4 regions of the Ensifer sp. Root31 genome follow, and region 4 is predicted to be linked to each of the others. Evidence: riboswitches for the same ligand, from Rfam matches in the RefSeq annotation. Region 4 holds a riboswitch; each other region holds the start of a gene.
The links. A riboswitch is a leader RNA that binds a small molecule or an ion and turns the genes downstream of it on or off. The one in region 4 is predicted to bind cobalamin.
Positions count from the first base shown of each region.

Region 1: linked by a shared signal. The riboswitch ahead of cobU (bifunctional adenosylcobinamide kinase/adenosylcobinamide-phosphate guanylyltransferase) and the one ahead of metE (5-methyltetrahydropteroyltriglutamate--homocysteine S-methyltransferase) in region 4 are both predicted to bind cobalamin.
Region 2: linked by a shared signal. The riboswitch ahead of ASD00_RS37995 (aromatic ring-hydroxylating dioxygenase subunit alpha) and the one ahead of metE (5-methyltetrahydropteroyltriglutamate--homocysteine S-methyltransferase) in region 4 are both predicted to bind cobalamin.
Region 3: linked by a shared signal. The riboswitch ahead of ASD00_RS27225 (CbtB-domain containing protein) and the one ahead of metE (5-methyltetrahydropteroyltriglutamate--homocysteine S-methyltransferase) in region 4 are both predicted to bind cobalamin.

Region 1 covers NZ_LMCO01000023.1:346,144-348,339, reverse strand. Annotated here, with positions in the region: gene ASD00_RS21720 (adenylate/guanylate cyclase domain-containing protein) at 1-352, opposite strand, end outside; cobalamin riboswitch at 662-1,068, shown strand; gene cobU (bifunctional adenosylcobinamide kinase/adenosylcobinamide-phosphate guanylyltransferase) at 1,206-1,730, shown strand; gene cobW (cobalamin biosynthesis protein CobW) at 1,734-2,196, shown strand, end outside.
Region 2 covers NZ_LMCO01000067.1:229,927-232,122, forward strand. Annotated here, with positions in the region: gene ASD00_RS37985 (L-threonylcarbamoyladenylate synthase) at 1-100, opposite strand, end outside; gene ASD00_RS37990 (DUF6656 family protein) at 187-786, opposite strand; cobalamin riboswitch at 1,103-1,305, shown strand; gene ASD00_RS37995 (aromatic ring-hydroxylating dioxygenase subunit alpha) at 1,411-2,196, shown strand, end outside.
Region 3 covers NZ_LMCO01000037.1:5,298-7,493, forward strand. Annotated here, with positions in the region: gene ASD00_RS27220 (TetR/AcrR family transcriptional regulator) at 20-712, shown strand; cobalamin riboswitch at 711-980, shown strand; gene ASD00_RS27225 (CbtB-domain containing protein) at 1,023-1,199, shown strand; gene ASD00_RS27230 (CbtA family protein) at 1,397-2,191, shown strand.
Region 4 covers NZ_LMCO01000034.1:164,421-166,616, forward strand. Annotated here, with positions in the region: gene ASD00_RS25335 (LysR substrate-binding domain-containing protein) at 1-282, opposite strand, end outside; cobalamin riboswitch at 745-965, shown strand; partial or broken gene metE (5-methyltetrahydropteroyltriglutamate--homocysteine S-methyltransferase) at 1,063-2,196, shown strand, end outside.

The DNA of each region.
Region 1 (2,196 bases), on a different contig from region 4:
GCTCGGCAATGATCACTCCATCGCCGTGAATGTCGTCGCCTTCAACGATGACGTCGCCAAGATTGATGCCGATGCGGAATTCCAGTCGACCCTGATCGGAGCCGCGGCTTTCGGATTTCGCGCGCTGAACCTCCACCGCACAACGGACCGCCTCGACGACACTCTGGAACTCGACCAATAACCCGTCGCCCATGGTCTTGATCAACCGCCCGCGATGTGCGGCAATCCTTTGTTCGAACAGGCCGTGCAGATCGGCCTGAAAGCGGGCACACGTACCCTCTTCGTCGGCTTGGGTGAGCAGTCCATAGCCGGAAACGTCGGCAATCATCACGGCGGTGAGCCTGCGTTCCATCTGCCTTCCGGATAATCGAAACGACTTTCGGCTACTCTATCGCAATATCTGACGTTGCTAAAATAAAGTTCAGTTGCCGTGGAGCGTCCGCTCCGACGTCGACTACAGCGCCGCGCGTCTTACTGGACGCGCAAAGGTCGCTGTAACACTTTGAATTGCTGCATGTTTTTATCCTTAGGTCGAATACCATCTAAGGATAAAAACATGCAGGAGTGGCCTTTGCGGCCTGCTGCCGGCAAATTGTCGCGCGCCGCATCTCGACGGGTGGCGTGTCGCACGCGTCGATTGACTTTGCGGCGCCCGCTTCCTAATCATCTGACGTTGGATGGTTTCCCCGGATCGTGGCGATGCGGGGGAATAATTGGGAATGTGACGGATGGACCCAAATCGGGCATCCTTATCGCAGCCGACCCCGCGACTGTAGAACGGTCAGGGTTCGCCATCGGGCTGATAGCCGGCTTCCTTTCGATTGCATGGGGCAATCGAAGGCGGTTTGGAATTCAGCCGGAAAAGCCACTGGCGTGGCTTCGTGATCAGCCGGGTTGGACGCCTCTTCTTCTACGAATCGTCCGCCTTTCACGAAACCAGAAAACGCCGGGAAGGTGAGGCGGGCCGTTCGGGCCCAAGCATCGGTCTTCGCGTGATCACGCGGGGCGCGATGTGGTGGGCTCGTGACGCCGTGAGCCAGGAGACCTGCCGTCCGACAGGGGCATTCCGCCCGAAGGGAAGCCCGCTTCCCACGCCATCACGGAGGTTGTCTTGGCTCATCGATCGTTTCCCGAACGCGCCGTCGGCGCGGTGAAATCCTGTTGCCGCTCGAATTCGCGACCAAGCGCGTGAGGCTGCAACGCACATGAGCATTTCCCATGCCGGGCCGGTTCTGGTCCTCGGCGGTGCCCGTTCCGGCAAATCCAGCTTTTCCGAAAGGCTCGTCGAAGCCTCCGGGCTCGGCATGCACTATGTCGCGACCGGCCGTGCCTGGGACGACGAGATGCGCGAGCGCATCGACCATCACCGGGCAAGGCGCGGCGAAGGCTGGACGACGCATGAAGAGCCGCTCGACCTCGTTTCGCTGCTGACGCGCATCGATGACGAGAACCGCGTGGTGCTCGTCGACTGCCTGACGCTGTGGGTCACCAACCTGATGATGGAAGGGCGCGACATGGCGGCAGAGTTCGCGGCCCTTGCCGCTTTCCTGCCGGAGGCGCGGGCGCGCCTCATCCTTGTTTCCAACGAAGTCGGCCTCGGCATCGTGCCCGAGAACCGCATGGTCCGCGATTTCCGCGACCATGCCGGCCGGCTTCACCAGATCGTTGCGGAGAAATCCGCGGAAGTTTACTTTGTCGCGGCCGGATTGCCGCTGAAAATGAAGGGTTGATCCATGACCACTGCCAGAGCCAACCAGGGCAAGATCCCGGCGACCGTCATCACCGGCTTCCTCGGTGCCGGCAAGACGACGATGATCCGCAATCTGCTGCAGAACGCCGATGGCAAGCGCATTGCGCTCATCATCAACGAGTTCGGCGATCTCGGCGTCGACGGCGACGTGCTGAAGGGCTGCGGCGCAGAAGCCTGCTCGGAAGACGATATCATTGAGCTTACCAATGGCTGCATCTGCTGCACGGTTGCCGATGATTTCATCCCGACCATGACCAAGCTGCTCGAGCGCGAAAATCGTCCTGACCATATCATCATTGAAACCTCGGGCCTCGCTTTGCCGCAGCCGCTGATCGCCGCCTTCAACTGGCCTGATATCCGCAGCGAAGTCACCGTCGATGGCGTCGTCACCGTGGTCGACAGTGCCGCCGTTGCCGCCGGCCGTTTTGCCGACGACCATGACAAGG
Region 2 (2,196 bases), on a different contig from region 4:
TCTCGGTCGGAATCGCGACGGGCTCGCCTTCGGCAAGCACCGCACAGGCACGCTCGATCGCCCGTTCCGGCTCGGTCCGTGTATCGATGATTTCGGCCATGTCGCTTCCGTTTCCCTTTCCGAGGCTTCCTTAAAGGAGCCACGGTGAAAACAGAACGATTTTCTTCAGGCAACCGGGTCTGCGCTTCAGAGGCTGCGAATGATGCGCTTCAATGCCTCGTCGCGCGCGCCGAGCATCAGCACGTTCTTGAGCGCGACTTTCGGGTCGTCGGTACGAAAGAGCAGCCCGTTGTCGCGAACGCTGCGATTGATGGTCATCTGCCCCTCTGGCGCATCGGGCTCGATGGCAACGGCGAAGTACATTCGGGAATAGCCGGTCTGGATGCGTTCGAAGAAGTGTTTCTCGTCGCCGAGGTCACAGAAGAAGTTGGCGAAATAGAACGACCAGGTGACGTCCTTGGACGGGGCGAGATGTGTTCTCGCCGCCGTGACATGGCAATAGCCGAGATGCGGCCGACCGGTGAGCGTGCGGTGGAAGATCATCTTGGGAAACTGGATCGAGGTATGGAAGCCGTTCATCCGCTTGTGCGTCGTTTCGCCGGCGGTCGTCAGCTTGTGGGCGGTGCGCTCGGCAACCTCGTCATAGCTCAGATAACGCCGCTCGCGCTGCGACCATTGACGCCTTTCTATGCGGCCGGTGCGCAGGAACTCGGTGTGGACCGCTGTCTTCGGAGCGATCGTTGGCAGCTTCTCGGCTGCGGCGTCGTAGTATTTGAGCTTTGCCATGAACTTCAATGCGCTGTTTGCCGGTTCGGCCGGTTTCTCCGTCAGGCGACGCTAATGCATTATGGTTAATGGAAGATTTCACTCGCGTCGGTGGGCCTTGCCCCGCGTCACGGGAAGACATGTCGCAAAATGGCGAAGGATCCGCGCTTTCTCGCAAGCCTTGCCGGAAAAAGCGACAATTGCTCAATCCTTGAGCTATCCTATTGTTTACAATGAAAAATGATCAATCACAGGGCGTTTGGTGCGCTTGATGTGCTGTGTCGTCTTTCTGGAATCGGATGTCGTTAATCGGCAGCTACGACGATGGCTTCCGCGATTAGATATGCCTACTCAAGGTGCTGTCTTTTAGGGAAGGCGGAGAATTGGGAAGCCGGTCAAAACCCGGCGCTGCCCCCGCAACGGTGGTGGAGCGAAAGCCACGGCACAAAGCCACTGGACGGTTCCGTCCGGGAAGGCGCCGGGCTGGTCCTTGCGGACGGCTCCTGAGCCCGGAAACCAGCCTTGACGCGAACAGACCGTAACGGGTTGCGGCGGGCAGCCGGATCGGAGCCGTCATCGCACAGGCAATGCGCCCGTGCGGGTTCCAGTCCTGCCTCTCCGAAACAAGGCGAACGAGGACAGGACATGGACATCAAGGGCGATATGCTCCGCAAGCTGAAGGGTCGACGCGACGGCTACAGCCTCGACCGGGCCTTCTACATCGACCCCGACTACTACAGGCAGGATCTCGAAAGCATCTGGTACAAGGACTGGTTGTTCATCGGCCACGACTGCGAGATCCCGCGTGCCGGTAACTATTTCACCGTCCAGGTCGGCGATTATCCTGTCATTATCGTTCGCGACCGACAGGGCACGATCCGCGCCCTGCACAATTCCTGCCGTCATCGCGGTTCTCGCGTCTGCGCGCAGCACAAGGGCTCTTCGGCCAAGCTCGTCTGTCCCTATCACCAATGGACCTATGAGCTCGACGGCGCGCTGCTCTTTGCCCGCCAGATGGGCGAGGATTTCGACAAGGCGGCCCACGGCCTGAAGCCGATCCACTGCGAGACCGTCGGCGGTTACATCTTCATCAACCTGTCCGAGCAGCCGATGGATTTCGGCCCGTTCCGCGACATGGTCGCGCCCTATCTTGCGCCGCACCGCCTGGGTGAAACCAAGGTCGCCTTCGAAAGCACGATCATCGAAAAGGGCAACTGGAAACTCGTCTGGGAAAACAACCGGGAGTGCTACCATTGTGCCGCCAACCACCCCGAACTTTGCCGCACCTATCCCGAAGCGCCGACGGCGACCGGTGTGCAGGGCGCCAAGGATGATCCCGTCATTGCCGCGCATTGGGCGAAATGCGAAGCAGCCGGACTGCCGAGCGAGTTCCGGATGTCCGAGACCGGCCAGTTCCGCTCGGCGCGCATG
Region 3 (2,196 bases), on a different contig from region 4:
CAAAATGTGAGCATTACTCATGATTCCCGATGCAAGCCCTTCCACAATCCCCGCTGACGACGAGCCGGCGCTGCGCCGCACGCCCAGCCAGAAGCGCAGCCGCGAGCGCGTCGAGCACATCCTTTCCTGCGCCACGGCGATCATCCAGGAGAAGGGCAGCGACGCCATGCGCATGAGCGAAGTCGCTGAAAAGGCTGGAATCTCGATCGGCTCCCTCTACCAGTACTTCCCCGACAAGGCGGCGATCGTGCGCACGCTGGCCGAGCGCTACAATGCGGTCTGCAATGAATGCATCGGGGCCGAGCTTGCCAAGGTGACGTCGATCTCGGAACTGCGTGACGCCTTCTCCATGCTGTTCGACATCTATTACGATATGTTCCTGGCCGAGCCTGTGATGCGCGACATCTGGTCAGCGATGCAGGCCGACAAGGCGCTGCGCGAGATCGACCTTTTGCAAAGCCGTGCCGGCGGCCAGCTTCTGGCCGACGTCTGGGCTCGGTTTGCGCCCGACACGCCGCGCGAAACGATCGACAGCGCCGCCTTTTTGATCATGCATCTCGGCGATTGCACGATGCGGCTTGCGGTCTCCGTCACCAGAGCAGAGGGCGACCAGATCGTCGAAGCCTATAAACGCATGATCCTTCGTGATTTTGTCGCGGATGGACCGGGCGGCGGCGCAAGTCTAATTGACATCTCCGGGGTGCGATCCTAATCATCGTGGATCGATTGGTTCCCGCAACGCGAACGCGTTTCGGGAGTAAACGGGAACGTGACGGATGGACCCATGCTGGGCATTCAAATCACGGCCGACCCCGCGACTGTAGAGCGACGTGAATGCGCCGTTCCGGAGCGATCCGGAAGAAGCCACTGGAGACAAGACCGCGAGAGGGCGGCCCTTGCTCTGGGAAGGCGAGGCAAATCCAGGGTGATCTCACCCGACGTCCTGAGCCAGGAAACCTGCCAGTCGATGCGGGCATAGGGCCCAAACCGGGAAAGATCCCGACGCCATCACGGAGGTTGTCATGGCTACATCTACAGTTTCGAGCATTCCGCTCTCCCTCAGCGATCGTCTGACCGCAGGTATCATCGCGCTCCTCATCGGCGGCTTCCTCGTCTTCGGCGCAGGCCTGGCGAACTCGGCCGTGCTGCACGATACCGCGCACGACACCCGCCACTCCTATGGCTTCCCCTGCCACTAAGCGATGTTCCGGGACGCGACTTGCGTTCCGCATCGACATAGCTGCGGACAAAAACGCTTCCGGCAGACAGCCGGACGCGTTTGCTCGCGTCTGATGCAGATTGAAGATCTGCCGGACGGAGCCGTTCGCATATTTGCCAGTGGGACACGGCGCTGCCTGCCAGATGCATGGCGCGCCGATATCGAGGGATATCGAAAATGATTGTCAGAACGCTTCTGGCCGCGATCGTGGCTGGATTGATTGCCGGTGTCTTCATGACCGGCGCCCAGGAACTGCGCGTCGTACCGCTGATCCTGCACGCGGAAGAATTCGAAGGCGAGGCACCGGCCGCCGGCGAACAACCAGCCGTTCAGCCGGGAACGGCCGATCCGGCCGCAGCAAACCACGACCAGCATTCGTCGCTGAAGGCGGTTTCGCCGATTGGCGCTTTGCTTGACGCCCTGTCGCCGATCACGCCTGCCTACGCCCATGAGGGCGAACACGAGGAAGGCGGCATCATGTTCGGCATGAGCCGCTTTTCCGGCACGCTGATCGCCAATCTGGTGACCGGCTCCGGCTTCGCGCTGCTGCTCGCCGGCGTCAGCCTCGTCATCGGCTACCCGATCACGCTCAGGAACGGCGCGCTCTGGGGCGCCTGCGGCTGGCTTGCCGTGCACATGCTGCCGGCAATCGGTCTGCCGCCGGAACTGCCGGGCTTCCCGGCCGCGGAACTCGGCGACCGCCAGGTCTGGTGGGGTGCAACCGTGCTGTTGTCTGCCGCCGGTCTCTATCTGCTGGTCTTGCGGCAAGAGATCGCCGCCAAGATCATCGGCCTCGTGCTGATCGCGGCACCGCATGTCTATGGCGCGCCGCAACCGTCGGACATCTCCAGCAATGTGCCGGCCGTGCTCGGCGCTGAATTCGCCGTGGCAGCCCTTGCCACCACGCTCGCGTTCTGGATTGTTCTCGGCGTCGTGTCGGGCTTCATCAACGATCGTTTCGCCAAGGCGTAACAGAC
Region 4 (2,196 bases):
TGGCAGTACCGAGATGTGCAGGTGATGCTCGGTCTTGTCGGCAATCTCGGAGAACGCCGTACCCAGTAGATCGAGCGCCTCGGTCACCTTCGGCGCAAGCTGCCGTCCGGCAGCCGTCAAGCGCACTTCCCGCGGCAGACGGACAAACAGCGGCGTGCCGGTGCGGTCCTCCAGCAGTCGGATTTGATAGCTGACAGCGGCTTGCGTCATGCCGAGCTCCTGCGCCGCGCGGGTGAAACTCAAGTGCCTGGCTGCGGCCTCGAACGCGCGCACCGCACTCATGGGGGGAATCTTGCTCATGAAGTGAGATAAGCATTCTTTATGGCAGCATGCGAGAAATCGCTTTGCGCGAAACCACCAAAATCCTCAATTTTCTCGCGAACACATCACCACAGAACTGAAGGGGTTAGCAATGCTTAGCGCACTGCGATCGATCATCCTCCACGTCTGGACTTCGGCCAAGAGAGCTGCCGACGCCACGACGACCATCGATACATTCAGCGAGTTCCAACTGAGGGACATCGGCCTGACGCGAGACAATGACAGCATCCGGGCGCGCGCGGGCGATGTTGCTGATCCGTGGCAGCACGTAGCGGGCTCTGATCCGGGCGGTGCCCTTTCGCCGCAGACGCCAAATGATGAAGTCGCGTCGCCGCCCTCGCGACAAGCTTTCGACCTCGGCCGAATGGAGAAAATAAAGACATAAACATTTCTTTATACGATTGACGCCGTCGACTTTGCGGGGCATTGTCGAACAATCGTGGTTCTGCGGCTCGTCTGACGACAGGCCGGAGCTAAGAGGGAATTCGGTGCGGCGCTGCAAGGCGCTCATGCCGGAGCTGCCCCCGCAACTGTAAGCGGCGAGCGGTCGTCCAATGATGTCACTGAGGGAGACGCCTCGGGAAGACGGGACGGTTCGTGTTGACCCGCAAGCCAGGAGACCTGCCGCGATAGATAACGTCCACGGGCGGGGTGTCCGATGTGTCGCCTTGACGAGCGAGCCAGTCTCGGTCGTGGATGCGTCGCATTCAAAGCCTTGCCCACAACCTTCGGGGTAAGGAAATGACCATCAAGACAGCCAATCTCGGCTTTCCACGTATCGGCAGCCACCGTGAACTGAAGTTCGCGCTGGAGCGTTATTGGGCCGGCAAGATCGAGAGACAGGACCTGCTCGACGTCGCCGCCAGGCTGCGGGCCGAAAACTGGGCCGCGCAAAAGGCGCGTGGGATCCAGATCATTCCATCGAACGACTTCTCGCTTTACGACCAGGTTCTCGACACATCAGTGCTGGTTGGTGCGGTGCCACCGGCCTATGGCTGGAAGGGCGGCCCGGTCGACCTCGACGCCTATTTCGCCATGGCGCGCGGTTCGACGACTGCCGCCTGCGCGTCCGGTTGCACGCATGGCGGGCCCGACGGGGGCAACCAGGCGCTGGAGATGACCAAGTGGTTCGACACGAACTACCACTACATGGTTCCGGAATTCGCGGAGGATCAGCGCTTCGAGCTGACGAGCAATGCGCCGCTTGACGCCTTCCTCGAAGCCAAGGCGCTCGGGCATGTCACCCGCCCTGTCGTCCTCGGCCCCGTCACCTTCCTGAAACTGGGCAAGGCGCTTGCCGGCGGATTCGACACCATCAATCTGATCGAGCGGCTGCTGCCTGTTTATACGAAGCTTCTCACCGAGCTTGGGGAAGCCGGCGTCGAATGGGTGCAGATCGACGAGCCATGCCTGGTGCTCGATCTCACTGAGCGGGAACGCCAGGCGCTGGCGCTGACCTACCAGACGTTCGCCTCGGAACTTCCGCAGTTGAAAATCATGCTCGCGACCTATTTCGGCGCGGTCAGTGACAACATGCCGACAGCCCTTTCGCTGCCGGTTGCCGGGCTGCATGTCGACCTCGTGCGGGCGCCGCAACAGCTCGACTTGCTACTTCAGACGGTACCGGCACAGCTTGTGCTGTCGCTCGGCGTCGTCGATGGCCGCAATGTGTGGCGTACCGATCTTGCCGGCCTCTTCCGCCGGCTGCAGCCGTTGATCGAGGCGCATGGCCGCGATCGTATCGAGCTTGCACCATCGTGCTCGCTGCTGCATGTGCCAATCGACCTCGATCTCGAACGAGCGCTCGATCCGGAGCTCGTCTCCTGGCTTGCCTTCGCCCTGCAGAAGCTGGACGAACTCAGCCTGCTTGCCCGC